3 regions of the Pseudomonas sp. TE3786 genome follow, and region 1 is predicted to be linked to each of the others. Evidence: riboswitches for the same ligand, from Rfam matches in the RefSeq annotation. Region 1 holds a riboswitch; each other region holds the start of a gene.
What was found. A riboswitch is a leader RNA that binds a small molecule or an ion and turns the genes downstream of it on or off. The one in region 1 is predicted to bind cobalamin.
Positions count from the first base shown of each region.

Region 2: it holds a riboswitch for cobalamin, as region 1 does, so the genes downstream of both, cobO (cob(I)yrinic acid a,c-diamide adenosyltransferase) here and cobW (cobalamin biosynthesis protein CobW) in region 1, are expected to answer to the same signal.
Region 3: it holds a riboswitch for cobalamin, as region 1 does, so the genes downstream of both, ACVW0Y_RS03740 (TonB-dependent receptor domain-containing protein) here and cobW (cobalamin biosynthesis protein CobW) in region 1, are expected to answer to the same signal.

Region 1 covers NZ_JBSRZF010000004.1:232,164-235,432, forward strand. Annotated here, with positions in the region: gene cobN (cobaltochelatase subunit CobN) at 1-861, opposite strand, end outside; gene cobW (cobalamin biosynthesis protein CobW) at 869-1,921, opposite strand; cobalamin riboswitch at 2,030-2,229, opposite strand; cobalamin riboswitch at 2,345-2,508, shown strand; gene ACVW0Y_RS07235 (CbtB domain-containing protein) at 2,619-2,804, shown strand; gene ACVW0Y_RS07240 (CbtA family protein) at 2,817-3,269, shown strand, end outside.
Region 2 covers NZ_JBSRZF010000008.1:875-4,143, reverse strand. Annotated here, with positions in the region: gene ACVW0Y_RS10880 (cobyrinate a,c-diamide synthase) at 1-1,142, opposite strand, end outside; gene cobO (cob(I)yrinic acid a,c-diamide adenosyltransferase) at 1,139-1,750, opposite strand; cobalamin riboswitch at 2,003-2,218, opposite strand; gene ACVW0Y_RS10870 (trypsin-like serine protease) at 2,512-3,180, opposite strand.
Region 3 covers NZ_JBSRZF010000002.1:282,914-286,182, forward strand. Annotated here, with positions in the region: gene ACVW0Y_RS03740 (TonB-dependent receptor domain-containing protein) at 1-1,465, opposite strand, end outside; cobalamin riboswitch at 1,561-1,851, opposite strand; gene hemN (oxygen-independent coproporphyrinogen III oxidase) at 2,321-3,269, shown strand, end outside.

The sequences.
Region 1 (3,269 bases):
CACCGGCACGTTGCGGCGGAACGGGCGCAGATTGGGCTGCTCGGGGTTGGACTGGGCGAAACCGGTGGTGTTGATGATCAGGCTGGCGTTGCTCTGGTCGAGCAGCTCTTCGACCACCGCCAGGCACGCCGCTTCTTTCAAACTGGCAACGGCAATGGGCAAGGGGTTCAGGCCCTGGGCGCTCAGGTGTTCGCAGAAGCTGTGGATAAACGCGGTATTCGCCGACTGCACATGGGTGCGGTAGAACAGCAGGCCTACCACCGGGGCACCTGGCTGCCAGCTGGCTTGCCAATCGGCCAAGCCAGCCTTGGCGGCTGTCGGGTGGTACACGCCAACCCTTGGCAGCGCTTGCGGTTCGCCCCAGGGGTAAGCACCGCCGAGCCAGGTGCTGGCCAGGTAATGGAACAGCTGCTGCGCGTTATCCACACCACCCTGGCGCAGGTACTGCCATAGCCGGTCGGCCTGTTCGGCGCTGACGGTACCGAGGGTGCTCAGCTCCGGGTCCGGGCTGTCGTCGCCGGGCACCAGAATCAGCGTGACACCTTGTTGCGCCAACTCCACCAGACGTTCGATGCCATAGCGCCAATAGCTCAGGCCACCGTGCACCGACACCAGAATCACCTTGGCGTGTTGCAGCACTTCCTCGACATAGAGGTCCACCGAGGCATGGTTCTGTAGCTGCGCCGGGCTGGCCAGGCGCAGGCTCGGGTAATGGTCCGGCAGGTTCTGCGCAGCGGCGGCCAGCAGCGACAGATGGGAGTCGCCGGTGCACAGAATCACCACATCCGCAGGGGTTTGCGCCAGATGGGCAATGCCATCGGCGGGCACAAAACCACCGGGTTGGGTGCGTAGCAGGTGCATGGCGGGGTTACGCCAGCGCCGTGCGCAGCTCGTTGCTGATTGCTGCCTGGTCCAGCTCCTGGCCGATGATCACCAGATGGCTGGCGCGCGCTTCATCGCTGCGCCAGGCGCGGTCGAAGTGTTTGTCGAAACGCTTGCCCACGCCCTGAATCAGCAGGCGCATCGGCTTGTTGGGGATGGCCGCGAAGCCCTTGATGCGCAGCACGCCGTGGCGCTCCACCAGCTCGTTGAGGGCGGCCAGCAACTGGGCTTCTTCGACTTCCGGCAGCTCGACGGAGAAAGAGTCGAACTCGTCGTGGTCGTGTTCTTCGTGGTCTTCCAGGTCGTGGTGGGTTTTGCGGCTATCGATATGCAGCTCGGTTTCCGAGTTCAGGCCCAGCAACACCGACAGCGGCAGCACACCGCTGCGCGCTTCGATCACTTTCACCGCTGGCGGCAGTTCTTCCGCCACTTCGGCACGCACTGCGGCCAGGGCTTCGGCGCTGAGCAGGTCGGCCTTGTTGAGGATCACCAGGTCGGCGCTGGCCAGTTGGTCGGCGAACAGCTCGTGCAGCGGCGATTCGTGATCGAGGTTGGGGTCTTCGCGGCGCTGGGCGTCCACCTGATCGGGGAAGGCGGCGAAGGTGCCGGCGGCCACGGCCGGGCTGTCGACCACGGTGATCACTGCATCGACGGTGCAGGCATTGCGGATTTCCGGCCAGTTGAAGGCTTGCACCAACGGCTTGGGCAGAGCCAGGCCGGAAGTTTCGATGAGGATCTGGTCGAGGTCACCACGGCGCGCCACCAGCTCGCGCATCACCGGGAAGAACTCCTCCTGCACGGTGCAGCACAGACAGCCGTTGGCCAGCTCATAGACGCGGCCGTTGGCTTCTTCTTCGGTGCAGCCGATGGAGCATTGCTTGAGGATTTCGCCGTCGATACCGAGCTCGCCGAACTCATTGACGATCACCGCAATGCGGCGGCCTTCGGCGTTGTCGAGCATATGGCGCAGCAGGGTGGTTTTACCGGCGCCGAGAAAACCGGTGACGATGGTGACGGGAAGTTTGGCCAAGCTTTTCATCGGTTGCAGCCCTGTGTGATGCGAGCGAAATCGGATCGGCGGGCTGCGGCGAGGACGGCGGCGAGCAGGGTGCGCGCAGCAGGCGTTCGCTACCGGATCACCCCGCCCGGTTGAATGCATTTCAAGGCAGGTCTCCTGGCTTACGACCTGGCCCGGTAGCGGGCCGCTTTCTTCGCCTTCCCGCACGCGCAGTGGCATAGGAAGAAAGCAGGTCGTTCACAGTTGCGGGGGCAGCCGCGGTTTTTTTCCGCGTTCCCTCTTAGCTCCAGGCCTGAATGGCGTGGAGAACCTCGAAGCGAGCAAGGCTACGCAGTGGCGGGGAATGGGTCAAATTCGGCGAGGGAGGCGAAGATCAAAAACTCGAGGCTGAAGCCTCGATAGGAGCACAACACCGAGCGTTGACCTTTGCCAACGAAAATGGTGTCCTAGCGCGCTGTTTCAGGTGTCTTGCGTCGTCGTGCGCAAGGTGAAACGGGAAGTCGGTGCGCCCTTTGAGGTTAGTCCGACGCTGCCCCCGCAACGGTAGGCGCTTGCTGAAACCCTTCAGCAGCGCGAGCCCGGAGACCGGCCTGAATTCATACCAGTAGGCAAAACCCGCGGTGGGCGGGCGCAAGCCGGAAGTCTGAGTGCGCTCGCATTCGGCTCCTCGTGCGTTCCCTTCTGCTACGTTTTCATTTCCAGTTCAGAGGGAACGGTCATGTCCAGTAGCACCCTTACACATTCTGCCGAGGCCAGCGCCTCGCTATCCCAACGCCTGGTTGTGGCGATTGGTGCCGGCCTGATCGGTGCCATGCTGGTGTATTTCGCCGGCTTCTCCCATATCGAAGCGGTGCATAACGCTGCCCACGATACCCGTCACAGTGCCGCGTTTCCGTGCCACTAAGGGGTAGCTGCGATGATTAAGCGTATTGCCCAGACCGCCGGGTTTGCCGGCCTGTTGGCTGCCCTGTTGCTGACTCTTCTGCAAAGCTTCTGGGTGGCCCCCCTGATTCTGCAGGGCGAGACCTTCGAGAGTGCCGAGCCGGCTACCGAGCAGGTGGTTGCCGAGCATAGCCACGAAGCGGGCGCTGCTGCCCATGAACACGCCCACGAACATAGTGCCGAGGCCTGGGCACCGGAAGATGGTTGGCAGCGCGTGCTGTCCACCACCGGCGGCAATCTGGTGGTCGCCGTCGGCTTCGCCTTGATGCTGGCCGGTCTGTACACCCTGCGTGCTCCTGGCCGTACCCGTGATGGTTTGTTCTGGGGCCTGGCCGGTTTCGCAACCTTCTGCCTGGCACCATCGCTCGGCCTGCCACCCGAGCTGCCGGGCACTGCCGCGGCGGATCTGCAGCTGCGGCAGTACTGG
Region 2 (3,269 bases), on a different contig from region 1:
TAGTGATAGGTGTGGCCACGCAGCCGCCCTTCCGGCAGGTCGACTTCCTGCAAGGCCAGGGCCTTGAGCTTCTTGTGCATCTGCGCGCTACCCGGCAGCAGGCCGAGCAATTCGCCACGGGTGCCCTCCTTGTCGCTCAGCGCGTCGAGCAGATAGAGCATGCCGCCGCATTCGGCGTGGATCGGTTTGCCGGCCGCGTGGTGGGCGTGAACGGCGGCGCGCATCGCCTGGTTGGCCTGCAGCGGTGCCAGATGCAGCTCGGGGTAACCGCCGGGCAGGTACAGGCTGTCGACTTGCGGCAGCACGCTGTCGCGCAGGGGCGAAAACTCGATCAGCTCGGCACCCAGCTCGCGCAGCAGGTCGAGGTTGGCCTGGTAGAGAAAGGCAAACGAGGTGTCGCGGGCCACACCGATGCGGATGCCGGCCAGCAACGGCGGAATCTGCCGGCTCTGCTCCGGCGCGGCAAAGCTGACTGGCGGCGGCAGGCGGGTATCGGCGCTGGCGGCCAGGGCGTCGGCGGCGGCATCCAGACGGGCATCCAGATCCTCCAGCTCTTCAGCCTGCACCAGGCCCAGATGGCGGCTCGGCAGTTCAATGCTGGCGCTGCGCGGCAAGGCGCCATACCAGCGGATGCTGGCCGGCAGGCAATCACGCAGGATTTCGCCATGGCGGGCGCTGCCGGTGCGGTTGGCCAACACCCCGGAGAATGGCAGGTCGGCCTGGTAGGTGGCCATGCCATGGGCCATGGCACCGAAGGTCTGGGCCATGCCCGAGCCATCGATCAGGGCCAGCACCGGCACACCGAAATGCCGCGCCAGATCGGCCGCCGACGGCGTGCCGTCAAACAGGCCCATCACCCCCTCGATCAGAATCAGATCAGCCTCGGCCGCCGCTTCCCAGAGCAGACGACGGCTTTCCTCGGCACCAACCATCCACAGATCCAGTTGGTACACCGGCGCAGCGCTGGCGCGGGCGAGAATCATCGGGTCGAGAAAATCCGGCCCGCATTTGAATACCCGCACCCGTTTGCCTTGGCGGCTATGCAAGCGCGCCAGGGCGGCGGTGACCGTGGTTTTGCCCTGGCCGGAGGCTGGCGCGGCAATCAACAGCGCCGGGCAGGCATGGGCAGTGGCGTGGCTCAAAACTCCACCCCGGCCTGGGCTTTGACGCCGGATTTGAACGCGTGCTTGAGCATGCCCATTTCGGTGACGGTATCGGCCGCGTCAATCAGCGCAGGCGGCGCGCCACGGCCGGTGGCGACCACATGCTGAAACTCGGGACGACCGCCGATATCGGCAAGTACGCTGTCGAGGTCGAGGTAGTTGTGTTTGAGGGCGATATTCAGCTCATCGAGCACCACCAGGCCAATGCCCGGGTCATTGAGCAACTGCTTGGCCACCGCCCAGGCGGCCACGGCTTTGTCGATATCGCGCTGGCGGTCCTGGGTATCCCAGGTGTAGCCCTCGCCCATCACGTGGTAGCTGACTTCTTCAGGAAAGCGGCGGAAGAACTTTTCCTCACCCGTGCTCGCGGCACCTTTGATGAACTGCACTACGCCGACCTTCATGCCGTGACCCAGGGCCCGGGCGACCATGCCGAATGCCGAGCTGCTTTTACCCTTGCCATTGCCGGTGTGCACCAGCAGCAGACCGTATTCGTCCTGGGCTAGGGCGATCTTTTCATCGATCAAGGCTTTTTTGCGGGCCATGCGCGCTTTGTGGCGGGCGTCGCGCTCTGCGGATTCGCTCATTGCTTACCTCGGCAACTCGGTTGATCCAAACCGTTTGAAAACGTAGCGAGCGAAGGATAGGCAAGGCGCTTTCAATATCAAAGACAGGCGAACAAGCGGAGTTGGCTGTAGCCAATGAGCATTGTGAGTCTGTTTTTAACGCCGCTTAGCCGAGCGCAGTAGTTTTCACACGGTTTGGTTGAGGCTAGCGGAGAATGGCGGACGCACGGGGATAGGAAGAACCACCCGACGCCAAGCAAAGCCCTCCGCAATGCCATGGAACTGCGACAGGCCGGTCTCCGGGCTTATGAGCGTGGCCGGATGCGGCCAACAGAAAATCGCGCCTTCCCATGACAGGTCACAGTGGCGTTGCGGGTTTTCAGCTCAATTACCGTTGCGGGGGCAGCGTCGGATTGGAGGCACCTGAAGTGCTTTAACCGACTTCCCAGTTTCAGCCTAAAAAAGGCCACCTGAAGCAAGGCAGGCAGGGTAGAGGGTTGGGGGTTGAGCGTCAAATCGACAGCGCTCAGCAAAACTTTATCGGGGCACCCCGATTTTCCGCTCTGCCCCCTCCCTAAAGTTCCCCGGACTTGAACCTTGCCGGGAATCTCGCCTGTGTTGGCTTACTGTGCGCTGAACCTTGAATTCCGCTCAAATCGTAGTTAAACCTACTTTTGACTTTGCAACTCTTGCCATCGCCAGCCAGGCTTATAACCGCCTTTCACCTCAGGGTGATGTAGCCCTCTATTAATACAGCCAGCATGCAGCGCATGCACTTCTACTCACAGTTCCGAAGCAATAAAAGCTTGCGCCCGGATATTAAGACCCATAGCAACAATTGGTTCCAGGGCCAATGAGAGACCGTCAAAGATAACTGAAGTAGCATCGCCACCGGCTTCAGCCCCCCACAAAACACCTACAACCTCTCCGTCGATAATTAATGGCCCACCTGAATCGCCGCGCTCAAATGCCCCGTCAATAGACGCCACATTAAAAACCTCCCCATCTTTAGTGTTGCGATGAGACCGTACCTTCACACCAATACTTCGCTGTACCCCATCCGCTCGCGGGCCATACCCGTAAGCGATGCCTATCGTGTTAGCGCCGACGGTGGCCCCCGCTGCCATAAAGTTGCGCCCCAATCGGGCGTATTGATCAAGCGCTATCGGTGTAGCCAACACCAACAGTCTCGCTTGGGTCCCAGGAACATCGTGGACGCTCTCAAGCAAGACGGAGCGCTCCTTAAAAACAACTGCTTTAGCGTTGCAATGCTGAGCAGTAACGACGATCTGCGGTGTGACGGCTGCGCCTGTGCACCCTTCCGTTTGTTGGTTATCGACCACATTGATCACCCGCACGACCCATGACTGCGCTGAAGGCGAACCTCCACGGATGGCCAGCGCATCGTTGCAAGCCAGCAATGCCACAATCGACAATGCGCTGGTCAGCACGGCCAAGAGCCTGCTCTGCAAGTTCTCGCGCAGCCTTAACCACGTGATCGGATACGACCTAGGCAAGTTATCTATTGCAAGCACCCACC
Region 3 (3,269 bases), on a different contig from region 1:
TGACCGCACGGTACACATAGAAGACCGGGTCATACAGCTCGCTGCCGACCAGATCGCGCACGTTATTGCGGTACGCGGCCAGGCTCCAGCGGGTGTCCAGGTGCTCGCCACGCAGTTGCAGTTCGTAGGTCTTCGAGTGCTCGGGTGACAGCTCGGGGTTGCCAAGATAGCCAAGGCTGGAGTCGGCCCAGTACAGCTCGTTGAAGGTCGGCGCGCGGAAGCCTTCGCTGTAGGAGGCAATCAGCGAAGTGCTGGCACCCAGCGGCACGGTGAGCGCGCCGTTCCAGGTGTTTTCGCTGCCGAACTGCTGGTTCTTGTCATGCCGCAGACCCAGTTCGGTGGCGAACCACTCGCCCTGGAAACGGTGCTGGGCGAACGCCGCCTGGTTCCAGCGAGTTTGCTGGTTGTAAGGCGTGCTGCTGTGCAGTTCATCCTCGAACCAGTCGGTGCCCAGCAACAGGCTGTGCTGCTCGTTTAGTTGCAGGGTGTTAAGCCAACTGGCGGAGTCACGGTAGGTATTGAAGATGCCCACGCTGTCGCTGAGTTTGTCTTCGGTCTTTTGCCGGCTTTCGCTGTGGCCCAGTTCCAGACGGCTGTTCCAGGCATCGCTGAGCTGGCCATCGAGGTAGGTGCTGGCGCTGCTCAGGCTGAAGTGGGTATAGGGCTGCTCGGGGTAGGCCTGATAGGTGCTGGGGTCGAAACGGCCAAACGGGCTGTCGTACTCGGTACGCCCGCGCTGATCCAACAGGCTGACGCCACCTTCAAGCAGCTCGCTGAACTGATGGCTGAGGTTCACGCTCAGGGCTTTGTTGCGGTACGCGTCGTGGTCGCTGTCGGCGTCGTACGAGGGGCCGGTGCGGTCAATTCCGGCGGTTTCGTCCAGGCTGCCATTGAGGCTGAAGCGGGTTTGCGCGTCGCCACCACTGAGGCCCAGGCTGCGCTGCCAGCTCTGATGGCTGCCGGCGCTGACCGCCAGGCGCGGCTGCAGGCCGCTGTCGCCACGGCGGGTAAAAATCTGCACCACGCCGCCAATCGCATCGCTGCCATACAGCGCCGAACGCGAACCGCGTACCACCTCGATGCGTTCGATCTGCTCAAGGCTGAGGAACTGCAAACTGGCACCGCCATCGGAGGCCGAGCCGATGCGCTGGCCGTCCACCAGAATCAGGCTCTGGGTGTTGCTGCTGCCGCGAATAAAAAGTGAGGTATTGCTACCGCGCCCACCGTTCTGCACCACTTGCACTCCCGGTACACGGGTGAGCAACTCGGTGATGGAGCTGGGTTGCAGGCGCTCGATATCGGCGCGCGTGAAGACGGTAGCGGCGGCCGTGGCCTGGTCCAGCGGTTCGGCGCTGCGGCCGGAGGTGATCACCATGGTCGGCAGCTTCAGTGCCTCATCGCTGCCTTGCGCCTGGGCGAGCAGGGGCAATAGCAGCGCCGGCAGGGCGAGGTGGGTGTACTTCATGGGGTGGATCCTCAAAAGATTATTTTTGAGGAGGGCATAGGCAAGCACGGCGCTTGAAAGCGCGCCTGCGCTTGTTGGTGCTGCCCTCCGCAACACCAGTCGACTCCGCACAGGCCGGTCTCCGGGCTCTCGACCTTTTCAGGTGGCGTGAAAACGTAGCGAGCGAAGGTTTAGCAAGGCAAAACCAAGCGCCGTAGTTTTCACGCGACCTGCTCTTGCCGCGATCACCTTCCCAGGTAAACCCAGTGGTGTATCGATCGGGCATGCAGCAAGGCTGCGGTCGATTACCGTTGCGGGGGCAGCGCCGGCATGGCTCGTAAGCGCACCGGCTTCCCGTTTAACGCCAGGCTCAATGAGCGCGGCGCACCTGCGTGGATAAACGCCGCGCACCCTAACGGCGGCAGGGAGGGTGGGTCAAGGTTTGCAGAGAATTGAACCGTAGGAGCGGCTTTAGCCGCGAAGCTTTTAAGGTCAAGCATCGCGGCTGATCGGAGTGCCGCCCAGTCGCTCCTACAAGGTCATGGGGGTGGTCAATGGGTGGGCTCTGCCTGGCCCAGCCGACTGGCTGCTTTGTGCTGATCCAGCACCAAACGCTCCAGCGCCCTGGCCGCGAGCTGAGTCTGGTTGGCGCGATGACGCTTTTTGCCGGGTGGATGTCGCTTTTCTACTGGGTACGCTCGTTCAGCGTGCTAGATCGGCATGCTTTTGTGTCACGCCAAGGCGCTGTGTTGCTCGCTTGTGGTGCGCCGCGGGGTGAAGTCTGACCAGGGAGTCGGCCTTGCCTTGCGTCAAGTCAAGATCCGCTTTGTCGCAGCTCCCTAGACTGGCCGCCCACGCTCTTCTCGGACCGCCGCCATGCACGAAGCCATTCACTGGGATGCTGACCTGATTCGCCGTTACGACCGCCCCGGTCCGCGCTACACCTCCTACCCGACGGCCCTGCAATTCAGCGATCAGGTCGCTGGCAATGCCCTGGTCCAGGCGCTGGGGGAAAGCCGCAAGGCGCTGCGGCCGTTGTCGGTGTATGTGCATGTGCCGTTCTGCGCCAACATTTGTTACTACTGCGGCTGCAACAAGGTGATCACCAAAGACCGTGGCCGCGCAGTGCCTTATCTGCAACGTCTGCATGAAGAAATCAGCCGCATCGCCAGCCAGCTCGACCGCCGCCAGGTGGTCGAGCAACTGCACTTCGGCGGCGGCACTCCGACTTTTCTCAGCCATACCGAACTGCGCGACCTGATGCGCCACCTGCGCGAGCACTTCACCCTGCTGGAAGGCGACAGCGGCGACTACGGCATCGAGATCGACCCCCGCGAAGCCGACTGGGCGACCATGGGCCTGCTCCGTGAACTGGGCTTCAACCGCGTCAGCCTGGGGGTGCAGGACCTCGATCCGCAGGTGCAACAGGCGGTCAATCGCCTGCAAAGCTTCGAGCAGACCCGCGCCATTGTCGAAGCTGCCTGGACCCTGCAATTTCGCTCGGTGAATATCGACCTGATCTACGGCCTGCCCAAGCAGACCCCCGAGCGCTTTGCCCGCACCGTTGAAAAGGTTATCGAGCTGCAGCCCGACCGCCTTTCCCTGTTCAACTACGCCCACCTGCCCGAGCGCTTTATGCCGCAACGGCGGATCAACGCCGATGAGCTGCCTAGCCCTGCGGCCAAACTGGAAATGCTGCAGCGCAGCATCGAGCAGCTGACCGCCGCCGGTTATGTGTATATCGGCATGGACCACTTCGCCCTGCCCGACGATGAGCTGGCGGTGGCCCAGGAAGACGGCATGTTGCGGCGCAACTTCCAGGGCT